DNA from 4 places in the Stutzerimonas sp. NM35 genome. Region 1 is predicted to be linked to each of the others. Evidence: predicted binding sites of a transcription regulator. Region 1 holds the regulator's gene; each other region holds the start of a gene.
What was found. Region 1 encodes sigma-54, which starts transcription at its own class of promoters, with help from an activator protein. Its sites were predicted from a motif close to ANTGGCATNNANNTTGCTNT; they were not measured.
Positions count from the first base shown of each region.

Region 1 (3,261 bases):
GTGCGTCGATGGAGACCGCCACCTGCGGTTGCAGCAGTTCGGTATGCAACAGGGCTTTTTCCGCCAGCTCCGGCAGCAGCCCGGCAGGGAGGTTGTCGATGCAATAGAAGCCATTGTCTTCGAGAACGTCGAGAGCCGTGCTTTTACCTGAACCGGAGCGCCCGCTGACAATGATCAGGCGCATGGCAGCGAAGTATCCAACAGTGTTGGGCATCGGCGTTGCGAACCTTGCTGCTGGCAGCAGTGGCGCGAAATTCGTGAGGGACTGATTGCGGACACGTCTCGCTCCCTGGTTGCGGGTCATCCGGCCTGTTTAGTGGCCGTGCTGGATATCGACCACTGCCTGATACAGCTCCTGGCCGGTTGCGACGTTGCGCAGCCGCTCACGGACTTCTTCCTGGTCCAGCATGCTGGCAATCTGGCGAAGCAGTTCGAGGTGCTCGTCGGTCGCGGCTTCCGGTACCAGAAGCACGAACAGCAGATCGACCGGGGCGCCATCGATGGCATCGAAATCCACCGGCGCGTCGAGTCGCAGCACCGCACTGAGCGGCGTCGTGCAGCCGGGCATCCGGCAGTGCGGTATGGCGATGCCATTGCCGAAACCGGTGGAGCCGAGCTTTTCGCGTGCAACGAAGCTTTCGAAAATATTCTGTGTGTCGAGATCGGGAAGGTCCTGGCCGATCACCTTGGCGATCTGTTCCAGGACGCGTTTCTTGCTGCCGCCCGGTACGTTCACGAGTGAACGTCCGGGGGCGAGGATGTTTTCGAGTCGGATCATGGGTCAGCGAGCCACGGCACCCTGGTTATGGTCGAGTTGTTTCTCTTTGTGCTTGATCAACTGTCGGTCGAGCTTGTCGGCGAGCAGGTCTATCGCAGCGTACATGTCTTCGTGTTCGGCATTGGCGACTACTTCGCGACCAGCGATATGCATGGTGGCTTCGGCTTTCTGCTTCAGTTTTTCAACCTGCAGAACGACCTGGATATCGATGATGCGATCGAAATGCCTTTCCAGCCGCTGCAGTTTCTCATCGATATAGTCACGCAGTGCTTCGGTTACTTCCAGATGAAGGCCGGTGATCTTGACTTGCATACTGCTTCTCCTTGTTGCTTCGGGCGAATTGACGGGCCTGGAGCCCGTCACCGGAAGAAATCGGCCAGGTCGCCTGGTTTCTAGCAAACCTGTCTTTACAACAATCGCTTGCGCTCGCTGGATGGCGCAATGCCCAAGGATTCCCGGTATTTGGCGACGGTTCGGCGTGCCACCTGAATACCCTGCTCTTCAAGTAGACCAGCGATCTTGCTGTCACTCAATGGCTTTTTGGGGTTTTCCGCCGCCACCAGCTTCTTGATGATCGCGCGAATGGCGGTGGATGAGCACTCGCCTCCTTCGGCGGTGCTGACGTGACTCGAGAAAAAGTATTTCAGCTCGTAGATGCCACGCGGCGTATGCATGTATTTCTGGGTGGTGACGCGGGAGATGGTCGATTCATGCATGCCCACCACTTCGGCAATGTCGTGCAAAACCAGCGGCTTCATTGCCTCGTCACCGTGCTCGAGAAAGCCGCGCTGGTGTTCGACGATCTGGGTGGCGACCTTCATCAGTGTCTCGTTGCGGCTGAGCAGGCTCTTGATGAACCAGCGTGCTTCCTGCAGCTGATTGCGCATGAAGGTGTTGTCGGCGCTGGAGTCGGCGCGCTTGACGAAGCCTGCATACTGGGCGTTCACCCGCAGGCGCGGCATCGCGTCCTGGTTCAGTTCGACCAGCCAGCGGTTGTTGTCTTTGCGCACGATCACGTCGGGAACGATGTATTCCGGTTCGCTCGTTTCGATCTGCGAGCCGGGGCGCGGGTTGAGTGACTGGATCAGGTCGATGACCTGGCGCAGTTCGTCTTCCTTGAGCTTCATGCGCCGCAGCAGCAGGCTGTAGTCGCGGCTGCCGAGCAGGTCCAGATGCTCGCCAACCAGGCGCGTGGCTTCGCTCAGCCAGGCGGTGTGCTCGGGTAACTGGCGCAATTGCAGCAGCAGGCACTCGCGCAGGTCGCGTGCGCCTATGCCGGCGGGCTCGAATTGCTGGATGCGGTGCAGCACCACCTCGATTTCGTCGAGCTCGATCTCCAGTTCGGGATCGAAGGACTCCAGCACTTCTTCGAGGCTCTCATCCAGGTAGCCCTGGGGGTTGATGCAGTCGATCAGGGTGGTGGCGATGAGTCGGTCGGTGTCGCTCATCGGTGCCAGGTTGAGTTGCCAGAGCAGATGGGTCTGCAGGCTCTCGCCCGATGAGGTGCGGGTGGTGAAGTCCCATTCGTCGTCATCATTGCTGGGCAGGCTGCTGGCGCTGGTCTGGTAGATGTCTTCCCAGGCGGTGTCTACCGGCAGCTCGTTGGGAATGCGCTCGCCCCAATCGCCTTCCTCGAAATTTTCCACCGTATTGATGGGTTCTTCGTACTGGCTGTCCGGGCTGCCGTGCTCGGCTGGGGTGTTCTCGGTTTTCTTGTCGAGTGACTCGGCCATCGGATCGGGATTGTCGAAGTCGTCCCCGTCTTCTTCGCGTTCGAGCATGGGATTGGAGTCCAGCGCTTCCTGGATCTCCTGCTGGAGGTCGAGGGTCGAGAGCTGGAGCAGTCGTATGGCTTGTTGCAGCTGCGGTGTCATCGTCAGCTGCTGGCCCATCTTCAGGACTAGCGATGCTTTCATTGCAGAGGACTTCGAACCTTGTGTGCCGGCGCAACCGCGCCTGTTCCGACTTCGCTGGCGCTGCCGCGCCGGTGTAAGCAAATTATATGCCTGAAGAGGAAGCGGTTGGCTAGCCCTGAATGGTCCTGTCGAGCGAAAGGCCGAACTACAGGCGGAATTCATGCCCCAGATAGACTTCCTTGACCAGCTGGTTGTCAAGGATGGTCTGTGCATCGCCTTCGGCGATCAGCTGGCCGTCGTTGACGATGTAGGCCGTTTCGCAGATATCCAGCGTCTCGCGGACGTTGTGATCGGTGATCAGCACGCCGATGCCCTTGGCCTTGAGGTGGTGAATGATCTGCTTGATGTCGCCGACCGAGATCGGATCGACGCCGGCGAAAGGCTCGTCGAGCAGGATGAACTTGGGCGCGGTGGCCAGCGCGCGGGCGATTTCGACGCGACGTCGTTCGCCGCCGGAGAGGCTCATGCCGAGGCTGTCACGGATATGGCTGATGTGGAATTCCTGCAGCAGCCCTTCGAGGGCCTGCTGACGACCGCTGCGATCCAGATCCTTGCGGGTTTCGAGGA
Region 1 covers NZ_CM137728.1:2,671,925-2,675,185, reverse strand. Annotated here, with positions in the region: gene rapZ (RNase adapter RapZ) at 1-184, opposite strand, end outside; gene ptsN (PTS IIA-like nitrogen regulatory protein PtsN) at 314-778, opposite strand; gene hpf (ribosome hibernation-promoting factor, HPF/YfiA family) at 782-1,090, opposite strand; gene ACYCFC_RS12470 (RNA polymerase factor sigma-54) at 1,186-2,694, opposite strand; gene lptB (LPS export ABC transporter ATP-binding protein) at 2,840-3,261, opposite strand, start outside.

Region 2 (3,261 bases), 2.1 Mb from region 1:
GAAAGGCTGCGCCTGCTGCAGACGACCTGCCGAAGTGCTGACGCAGAGCGCCTTCGCCAGGCGGCGCACAGCTTCAAGGGCAGTTGCAGCAACATGGGCGCCGCCCTGCTGGCCGAACATTGCCATGCCCTGGAAGAGACCGCGCAGCGCGGACAGCTTGAAGAGGCGTGCGAACTGATCGAGCGAATCGAACGCGAGTTTGCCATTGTGCGGATTCTCTATCGTGCCGAGCGCCAGCGTTTTTGTGGGCCTGGCTGAGACGGCGCTACGGAATCGATATCCTGAGCTTGTTACTGGCCCGGAGTTTGCTTGAGATTGACTCAGGGGCTACACAACTCATTACTTCAAGCGGAACTATTCATGGCCGTTTCTCCTGATTTATTGCTCAACACCAAGGCGCCGGCGACAGTCGCCAAGACCGCGAGCACCTCTTCCAGGAATGCTTCGCAAGCCGGCCGGGACAATGCTTCCAGCTTTGCCGACGTCTATGCCAGGGAGCGCCAAGGCAAACCTGTCGAGCGTCAGGATGGCGCTGCCACTGCCGCGCGCAACACGTCCGGCAAAGACAAGTCCGCAGATGAAACCGCCGAGAAAAGCGGCACGCAAACGCCGGGCCTTGCCGAGGCTGGCAACGACTTGCCGGTAACCGAGGGGGCGGAGCAGGGGGCTGAAGTCGAGCTCGATCCGTTGCTGTTACTGGGTATGGGTGGGCAAGCCGAAGGTGCGGATGAGGCACTGCAAACACCAGATGGCGAACTCCTGACAGGTTGGCCGCAGGGGCAAGTGCCCATGACAGCCTCCGACGCCGCGCCGGAGGCCGAGGATTCGTTGATGGCGCAGCATTCGCTGGTCGAGACCCAGGCGACAGCGCAGAAAATGTTGCCCGCGCAAGGCTTGGCTGAAGGTGAGGCTGTTACCGAAGCGAAAGCGTACCTTTCCGCGAAGCTGCTTCCAGACGAGATGGCCAGCGAGGATGGCGAGACGTTTTCGCTTGAGGAGGATTTTGCCGAGCTGCTCGATCAGCAGATCGCGCCGAAGGAGGGCCGCAGCAGTGCCGTTGATGCCGCGCCTGACCGGCTCAATACCCTGACGCAGGCGATTTCCCAGCAAAATCAGGCCCAGCAGGCACAGCGCCCCGTACTGGTCCCGGGACAGCCGCTGCAAATGCAGCAGCCCGGACTGAGCGAGGCGGTGGTTGATCGGGTGATGTGGCTGTCGAGCCAGAACCTCAAGTCGGCGGAAATACAGCTCGACCCGGCCGAACTGGGCCGCATGGAAATTCGCATCGACATGAGCAAGGAGCACAGTCAGGTGACCTTCCTCAGCCCTCACGCCGGCGTTCGTGAAACGCTGGAAGGGCAGATGCAGCGCTTGCGCGACATGTTCTCGCAGCAGGGCATGAGCATGGATGTGAACGTATCGGATCAGTCCGCGCACGGTCGCCAGGGCGAAGGCGACGCCGAGTCGCGTGAGGGGCGTGGCGGTGCCATTGCCGGGTTGGCCGGTGATGAGGGGGAGGTGGTTCAGGGCTCGATGGAAATCAGCGGTGCAAGGGCTGGTGATGCGCGCGGGCTGGTGGATTACTACGCCTGACGCCTTTCACGTGGGTTCAAAGAACCGGGTGCCAACAGGCTGTTGGTGCCCGGTTTTTGCTTTCCGGGGATAATGCGCAGCTCTTTATTCGGAAATCCCTCAGGCCGCTGGTCATTTACTGTGCTCCCTCACTGGCCGATACTTTGGCACAGCAGTTGCTCCCAACTCATTGAACGACATGAAATCACGCGTGATGACGGATATTTGGCATGGCTAAAACACAGGGTCCCCCGGATATAGCGAGTCCCGCTGCTGCGGCTCCGGCGGACGGCAAGCGTAAACTCAAGCTGATCGTTCTGGTCGTACTCGGTCTGTTGCTGGCCGTTGGAGTGTCGGTGGGCAGCACGCTGTATTTCATGAACAAGGGCGAGCCGAAAAGTCCGGATGCGGCGCAAGGCAGCCAGGCGGCGCCTCAGCGTCAGGCTGCCATCTATGAAGTGCTGGCGCCGGCATTCGTGGTCAATTTCAGCAACACCGGCGGTCGCCAGCGTTACATGCAGGTGAGCGTCGCCCTGATGTCGCGCGATCAGGCGGCGCTGGATGCGCTGAAGGAACACATGCCCCTGTTGCGCAATCAACTGGTCATGCTCTTCTCCAGCCAGGAGTTCGCTTCACTGGCTACCCCCGTGGGGCAGGAGATGTTGCGCCAGCAGGCCACCGCCAGCGTTCAGGAGCTGGCCCAGAAGGAAATCGGCAAACTGGCCATCGAGCAAGTGCTGTTTACCAACTTCGTACTTCAATAGGGGCCTCGCAGATGGCTGTTCAAGACCTGCTCTCGCAAGACGAGATCGACGCGCTCCTGCATGGGGTCGACGACGGCCTGGTCGATACCGAAGGCGATTCCGAACCGGGCAGCATCAAGAGCTATGACCTGACCAGCCAGGACCGCATCGTCCGTGGCCGCATGCCCACCCTGGAAATGATCAACGAGCGCTTCGCCCGCTACACACGCATCAGCATGTTCAACCTGCTGCGCCGCTCGGCGGACGTTTCGGTGGGTGGCGTACAGGTGATGAAATTCGGCGAGTACATCCATTCGCTGTACGTGCCCACCAGCCTCAATCTGGTGAAGATCAAGCCGCTACGCGGGACGTCGCTGTTCATTCTCGACGCCAAGCTGGTGTTCAAGCTGGTGGACAATTTCTTTGGCGGTGATGGTCGCCATGCCAAGATCGAGGGCCGTGAATTCACTCCTACCGAATTGCGCGTGGTGCGCATGGTGCTGGAACAGGCTTTCCTCGACCTGAAGGAGGCCTGGCATGCGGTGCTGGATGTCAATTTCGAATACGTGCATTCGGAAGTGAATCCGGCCCTGGCCAATATCGTCAGCCCCAGCGAGGTAGTGGTCGTTTCGACGTTCCATATCGAACTCGACAGCGGTGGTGGCGATCTTCATGTAACCATGCCGTATTCGATGATCGAGCCGATCCGCGAGATGCTCGATGCCGGTTTCCAGTCGGATGTCAGCGACCAGGACGAGCGTTGGTCCAAGGCTCTGCGCGAGGATATCCTTGACGTCAACGTACCGCTTGGCGCCACTGTCGTGCGGCGTCAGCTCAAGCTGCGCGACATCCTCAACATGCAGCCGGGCGATGTCATTCCGGTGGAAATGCCCGAAGACATGATCCTGCGCGCCAATGGTATGCCAACCTTCAAGGTCAAGCTCGG
Region 2 covers NZ_CM137728.1:544,752-548,012, forward strand. Annotated here, with positions in the region: gene ACYCFC_RS02555 (Hpt domain-containing protein) at 1-258, shown strand, start outside; gene ACYCFC_RS02560 (flagellar hook-length control protein FliK) at 361-1,593, shown strand; gene ACYCFC_RS02565 (flagellar basal body-associated FliL family protein) at 1,803-2,336, shown strand; gene fliM (flagellar motor switch protein FliM) at 2,348-3,261, shown strand, end outside.
Region 2: ACYCFC_RS02565 (flagellar basal body-associated FliL family protein) is a predicted target of sigma-54. The motif match lies at 1,736-1,755, and genes of this name have one in related genera.

Region 3 (3,261 bases), 1.9 Mb from region 1:
CGCTGGACTATCTGAAGGGGCTTATCGCCGAGGGCAAGAAGCCATCCGAGGAGTTCGTGATGATGATTTCCGACATCGAGATGCCGGAAATGGACGGTTATACGCTCACCACCGAGGTCCGTCAGGATCCGGCTATGGGTGATATGCATATTCTGCTGCATACTTCGCTCTCCGGTGTGTTCAACCAGAGCATGGTCAAGCGTGTCGGAGCAGATGATTTCCTCGCCAAGTTCCAGCCGGACGACCTGGCTAGTCGAGTGATTGAGCGAATCCGGACTACGGATTGATGTCGAGGCAATGTCCTCTTGAATGGTGAGGCGTTATTAGTGTCAGGTGATCTGGATTTCGATCAGTTTCGGGTGTTCCTGGAAAAGAGTTGCGGCATTCTTCTGGGCAGCAACAAGCAATATCTCGTGTCTAGCCGTCTCAACAAACTGATGGAACAGCACGGGCTGAAGAGCCTCGGCGAACTGGTTCGACAAATCCAGGCGCAACCACACCGGGGATTGCGCGAGCAGGTCATCGATGCGATGACGACCAACGAAACGCTCTGGTTTCGTGACGCCTATCCCTTCGAGGTGCTCAGAAGCCGCGTGCTGCCGGAATTGCTCAAGACTGCTTCCGGTCAGCGCCTGCGCATATGGTCGGCAGCCTGCTCGTCGGGACAGGAGCCCTATTCGCTGTCGATGACCATCGATGAGTACGAGCGAAGCAATCCGGGCCAGCCCAAGCCGTCGGTGCAGATCGTCGCGACCGAGCTGTCGGGCACCATGCTCGCGGCATGCAAGGCCGCCGAGTACGACAGCCTGGCCATTGCGCGCGGGCTGTCGAGTGAGCGGTTGCAGCGTTACTTCGATGTCAAGGCGCCTGGGCGCTGGGTCGTCAAGCCGGCCATCCGCAGCCGCGTGGAGTTTCGCGTGCAGAATCTTCTCGACAGCTATGCCGTGCTGGGCAAGTTCGACGTGGTGTTCTGCCGGAATGTGCTCATCTACTTCTCTGCGGATGTGAAGAAGGACATTCTCAAGCGCATCCATGCCACCCTGAAACCAGGCGGCTATCTGTTTCTGGGTGCTTCCGAGGCGCTCAACGGCCTGCCCGAGTTGTATCAGATGGTTCAGTGCAGTCCTGGCATCATCTACAAGGCCAAGTGAGTCTCCGGCTTGTCCTGCAATAGCGGCAAAAAAATGTCGCCTTCCGGACTGAGGGCGGCAAAACACTGGAAAAGCCTTGCCGCTTTTGACACCTTTGCCCCGCCTTTCTTTTAAAAACCCTTGTATATCAATGCTTTGACGTAATGGCACGGCCTTTGCTGGTGTTTGCCCAGGCAGACTTGTATCCGGCAGAGGGCCAGATCATGAGCATCAGTTTCGACAAGGCGCTTGGCATTCATGAAAAAGCGCTCGGCTTTCGTGCGCAGCGCGCTGAAGTGCTGGCCAACAATATCGCCAACGCAGACACGCCCAATTACAAGGCGCGGGATCTGGACTTCAGCGCCGTTCTGGCTGAGCAGAACAGCAAGAATCAGAGCGGTTTTGGCGTGGCCGTGACCAGCAGCAGGCACATCGCCGCCGAGGGGATGGAAATTGCCGATCCCGGCTTGCGCTTTCGTACCCCCACGCATGCATCGCTGGATCAGAACACGGTCGACATGCAGGTGGAGCAGGCGACCTATGCCGAAAATGCCATCGATTTCCAGGCGAGCTTTACTCTGCTCAACAGTAAATTCAAAGGGCTGATCAGCGCCCTGCGCGGCGAATAACAAGGAGCAGCGCCATGTCACTTAGCAGTGTCTTCAATATCGCCGGTAGCGGCATGAGTGCCCAGAGCACGCGCCTGAATACCATCTCCAGCAACATCGCCAACGCCGAGACCGTGTCCTCCAGCGTTGACCAGACCTATCGTGCGCGCCACCCGGTGTTCGCCACCGTCCTGCAGCAGGCCAATGGCGCACCGAACGAATCGCTGTTCGCCGGTCAGGATCAGGCCGGCGCCGGCGTTCAGGTGCTGGGTGTGGTGGAGGACCAGAGCGAGCTGCAGGCGCGTTACGAGCCCAACCATCCCGCTGCGAACGAAGAGGGGTATGTGTATTACCCGAACGTCAATGTGGTGGAAGAGATGGCCGACATGATTTCGGCCAGTCGCTCGTTCCAGACCAATGCCGAGTTGATGAACACGGCCAAGACCATGCTGCAGAAAGTTCTGACCCTGGGCCAGTAACCCTTACGAGAGATTGCCATGAGCACTACAGGCGGCGTCGACGGTACCGGTTCGGTACTCGATCAATACCAGTTCGGCAAGGATCGCGAGGTCAAGGGCAACGACCTTGGCAAGAACGAGTTTCTCGAGCTGCTGGTAGCCCAGTTGAACAACCAGAACCCGCTGGAACCCCAGGAAAATGGCGAATTCATCGGCCAGTTGGCACAGTTCAGTACGGTCGAGGGTGTCGAGAAGCTGAATTCAAGCATGGAAACCATTCTTTCCGGCTATCAGTCTTCGCAGGCGCTTCAAGCGTCTTCGCTGGTCGGTCGCAAGGTGATCGTGCCGACCGAGAAAGCAGTGGTGGATACCAGCGAGACCTTCAAGGCCAGCCTGATCCTGCCCACCAGCAGCAGCAACGTCTATGTCAATATTTATGACGAGGCTGGCTCGGTGGTCAATCGGATCAATATGGGCTCACAGGAAGCAGGCAATGTCTCCTTCATGTGGGACGGCAAGGATGCCAGCGGCAATACCGTGCCGCCCGGTACCTACAAGTTCGAAGCGCAGGCCACCTACGGCGGTGAAACCAAGGGTCTTTATACGCTGCTGCCAGCAAACGTCGACAGTGTGACGCTGGGTGGTAACGAACTGCTGCTCAACCTTGCCGGGCTCGGCAGTGTTCCGCTTTCCCATGTGCAGGTCATCGGCCAATAACCATAGGCCGCAACTATCGGCTGTAACTGCCGGCAGTTCCGGCAAAGGAGCTCTTCATGTCGTTCAATATCGGCCTCAGCGGCTTGCGTGCTGCCAGCAAAGACCTCAACGTCACCGGTAACAATATCGCCAACGCCGGCACTGTCGGTTTCAAGCAGTCACGGGCGGAATTTTCCGACGTCTATGCCGCCTCGGTGATGGGGACCGGCAAGAACCCGCAGGGCAGCGGCGTGCTGATGTCCAATGTGTCCCAGCAGTTCAACCAGGGCAATATCAACTACACCCAGAATGCGCTTGACCTGGCCATCAATGGCAATGGCTTTTTCCAGGTCAGTAACAATGGTGCGG
Region 3 covers NZ_CM137728.1:755,294-758,554, forward strand. Annotated here, with positions in the region: gene ACYCFC_RS03665 (chemotaxis protein CheV) at 1-287, shown strand, start outside; gene cheR (protein-glutamate O-methyltransferase CheR) at 327-1,151, shown strand; gene flgB (flagellar basal body rod protein FlgB) at 1,355-1,759, shown strand; gene flgC (flagellar basal body rod protein FlgC) at 1,774-2,217, shown strand; gene flgD (flagellar hook assembly protein FlgD) at 2,236-2,913, shown strand; gene flgE (flagellar hook protein FlgE) at 2,970-3,261, shown strand, end outside.
Region 3: flgB (flagellar basal body rod protein FlgB) is a predicted target of sigma-54. The motif match lies at 1,294-1,313, and genes of this name have one in related genera.

Region 4 (3,261 bases), 1.4 Mb from region 1:
CCAGAAGCCCTGCACCGGGTAGATGAACCCGGTCATCACCACCGCGAAGGCGATGAAGGCCCAGAGCTTCATGCGCTCGGCCACCGCACCGGACACCACCGACATGCAGGTCGCGGCGAATACGATCTGGAAGAAGAAATCGGCGCGTGCGGAGTAGTACGGCGCATCCTCGCCACCGGCGGCCACGACATCCACCGCGTGTTCATCACCAATCAGGAAACCCAGGCTCGGCAGGATGCCGCCCTCGGGGCTCGAATACATGATGTAGTAGCCGATCAGCAGGTACATGATCGACGCCACCGAATACAGCACGATGTTCTTGGTGAGGATTTCCGCCGTGTTCTTCGCCCGCACCAGCCCGGATTCGAGCATGGCGAAACCGGCTGCCATCCACATCACCAGGGCGCCGCAAAGGACGAAGTAGAAAGTATCGAGCCCGTACTGGACGGGTATCAGAGCTGTGCTGTCCATGTGTCACCTCTTGCTGTCGCGCATCTCGCGCCGTTCGGTCGCCGCCCAGCCGCCTTTCTTGCGGCAAGCCGGCCCCAGACCCCGGTGCTGACTCCGGGGGTTCGTACTCTTGAAAATCGGATTTGCTGCCTGCCAGTGCGCCTGGCGTGGCTGCGCTACGTCGAGCCGCGGATGGGAATGTCGGTGCGGATATCAGGCAGGCGAGAGCGGCCACCGGCAGAGGCGCCATCCAGGGCCAGCCTGTGGCCGACCGTGCAGAGGACGCTCACCAGGCTGGGGATGGCCACGAACGGCAGCGGGCCGATGGCCGTGCGCCTCCGTGGCATGTCGCCTGAGTCGAGCGTTGTCGCCTGCGTCAGGCGCGAGCCTGGGATATGCGGGGACAAAAGGGCTCCTAGCCCTGCGATCTTTCGCAGAGTCATGGTGTTCACTCCTGGGGCGTGGGGTTCGGTGGGCCTGGCTTAGATCGCGTCGGTATCGGTTTCGCCGGTACGGATGCGGATGGCCTGCTCCAGGTTGACGACGAAGATCTTGCCGTCGCCGATCTTGCCGGTGTTGGCCGCCTTGGTGATCGCCTCGATCACGCGGTCGAGCTGATCGTCGGCAATCGCCACGTCGATCTTCACCTTCGGCAGGAAGTCGACGACATATTCCGCACCGCGATACAGCTCGGTGTGTCCCTTTTGCCGACCGAAGCCTTTGACTTCGGTAACGGTGATGCCCTGTACGCCGATTTCCGACAGCGACTCGCGGACATCGTCCAGCTTGAACGGCTTGATGATGGCAGTGACTAGTTTCATGAAAACTTCTCCCGTTTAGGTGGACTTGCCCCAGAAGTACGAACCCGGTGACAAGTCTAAGCTCAGTGTCCGGCTCTTGTAACGCGCCGCTGCAATCCGGCACCGTTCCGACACCTTTCGCCGCTCTGGCAAAACATCCCGAATCACCTGCGCCGCATCCCTGCGATGCGTGCGCTGCAACAGGCCAAGCAGAATCGATGCCAACTCCATGAAACCGCTGTTGCTGCGGCTTTGAAGGCTTCATCGATGCCTGCAAACAGAACCCATGCACCAGATCGAACCGCATGCCCGCAGCAGTGCCCGCTAATCGTGCATGGCCGCCAGAACCAGCCGCAGGCCGGCGTGTTACACTGCCCGCCGCTCAGAAACAGGTGAAACCATGTTCCCGCCCAAAGCCCTTCTCGACGCCATCGGCTCCCAGGCCTCGCGCCTGTTCAATGGCGAAACGCCCCTGCCGAACGCCGAAATCGAAACCCGCTTCAAGAGCATCGTGCAAAGTGCCCTGAGCAAGCTCGATGTGGTCAGCCGTGATGAGTTCGACGGCCAGATGCTGGTTCTGACCCGCACCCGCGCCCGCCTGGAAGCGCTTGAGGCCAAGGTCGCCGAGCTGGAAGAAAAACTTACGCCGCCTACTGCCGAGTAGCTGCAGCGGCGACACGATCAAGGAGTGATCGAATGTCCCTGGCCATCGTCCACAGCCGCGCCCAAGTGGGTGTGGAAGCGCCATCCGTCACGGTCGAGGCACATCTCGCCAACGGTCTGCCGTCGCTGACCCTGGTCGGCCTGCCGGAAACCGCCGTGAAGGAAAGCAAGGACCGCGTGCGCAGCGCCATCCTGACGTCCAGCTTCGATTTTCCCGCGCGCCGCATCACGCTCAACCTCGCGCCCGCCGATCTGCCCAAGGACGGCGGGCGTTTCGACCTGTCCATCGCCTTGGGCATCCTCGCCGCCAGTGGCCAGATCCCCGCCGACAGCCTGAACGGTATCGAATGCCTGGGCGAGCTGGCGCTTTCCGGCGCGCTGCGTCCGGTGCAGGGCGTCTTGCCAGCAGCCCTGGCGGCCCGCACAGCCGGTCGCGCGCTGCTGGTGCCACGGGCCAATGCCGAGGAAGCCAGCCTGGCCTCGGGCCTGACCGTCTACGCCGCCGACCACCTGCTGGAAGTCGCCGCGCACCTCAGCGGCCAGACGCCTATCGCCGCCTACCAGGCCCAGGGCCTGCTGCGCCAGGTGTTGCCCTATCCCGATCTTGCCGACGTGCAGGGGCAGTTGTCGGCCAAGCGCGGCCTGCTGATCGCCGCGGCAGGCGCCCATAATCTAATTTTCAGCGGCCCCCCAGGCACCGGCAAGACGCTGCTGGCCAGCCGCCTGCCGGGCCTGCTGCCGCCGCTGGAGGAACAGGAGGCGCTGGAAGTGGCGGCGATCCAGTCGGTGGCCAGCCAGTCACCGCTGGAGCACTGGCCGCAGAGGCCGTTTCGCCAGCCCCATCACAGTGCATCGGGACCAGCGCTGGTGGGTGGCGGCAGCCGACCGCAGCCCGGCGAGATTACCCTGGCGCATCAGGGCGTGCTGTTTCTCGATGAGTTGCCGGAGTTCGATCGCAAGGTGCTGGAGGTTTTAAGGGAGCCTCTGGAAAGTGGCCATATCGTGATCGCCCGTGCGCGGGACCGGGTGCGTTTCCCCGCGCGTTTTCAACTGGTGGCGGCGATGAATCCCTGTCCCTGCGGTTATCTGGGCGACCCCGGCGGTCGCTGCCGCTGCACACCGGACCAGATCCAGCGCTACCGAAGCAAACTCTCCGGGCCACTGCTCGACCGCATCGACCTGCACCTGACCGTCGCCCGCGAAGCCACCTCGCTCAGCGCCACGCCCATTGCGAGTGAAAGCAGCGCAACGGTCGCCGCCGTCGTGGCGCATGCGCGGCGGATTCAACAGACGCGCCAGGGCTGCGCCAATGCCTTTCTCGACCTTGCCGGCTTGCGCAGCCACTGCG
Region 4 covers NZ_CM137728.1:4,044,679-4,047,939, reverse strand. Annotated here, with positions in the region: gene ACYCFC_RS18675 (ammonium transporter) at 1-471, opposite strand, end outside; gene ACYCFC_RS18670 (hypothetical protein) at 627-857, opposite strand; gene glnK (P-II family nitrogen regulator) at 933-1,271, opposite strand; gene ACYCFC_RS18660 (accessory factor UbiK family protein) at 1,651-1,914, shown strand; gene ACYCFC_RS18655 (YifB family Mg chelatase-like AAA ATPase) at 1,947-3,261, shown strand, end outside.
Region 4: glnK (P-II family nitrogen regulator) is a predicted target of sigma-54. The motif match lies at 1,457-1,476, and genes of this name have one in related genera.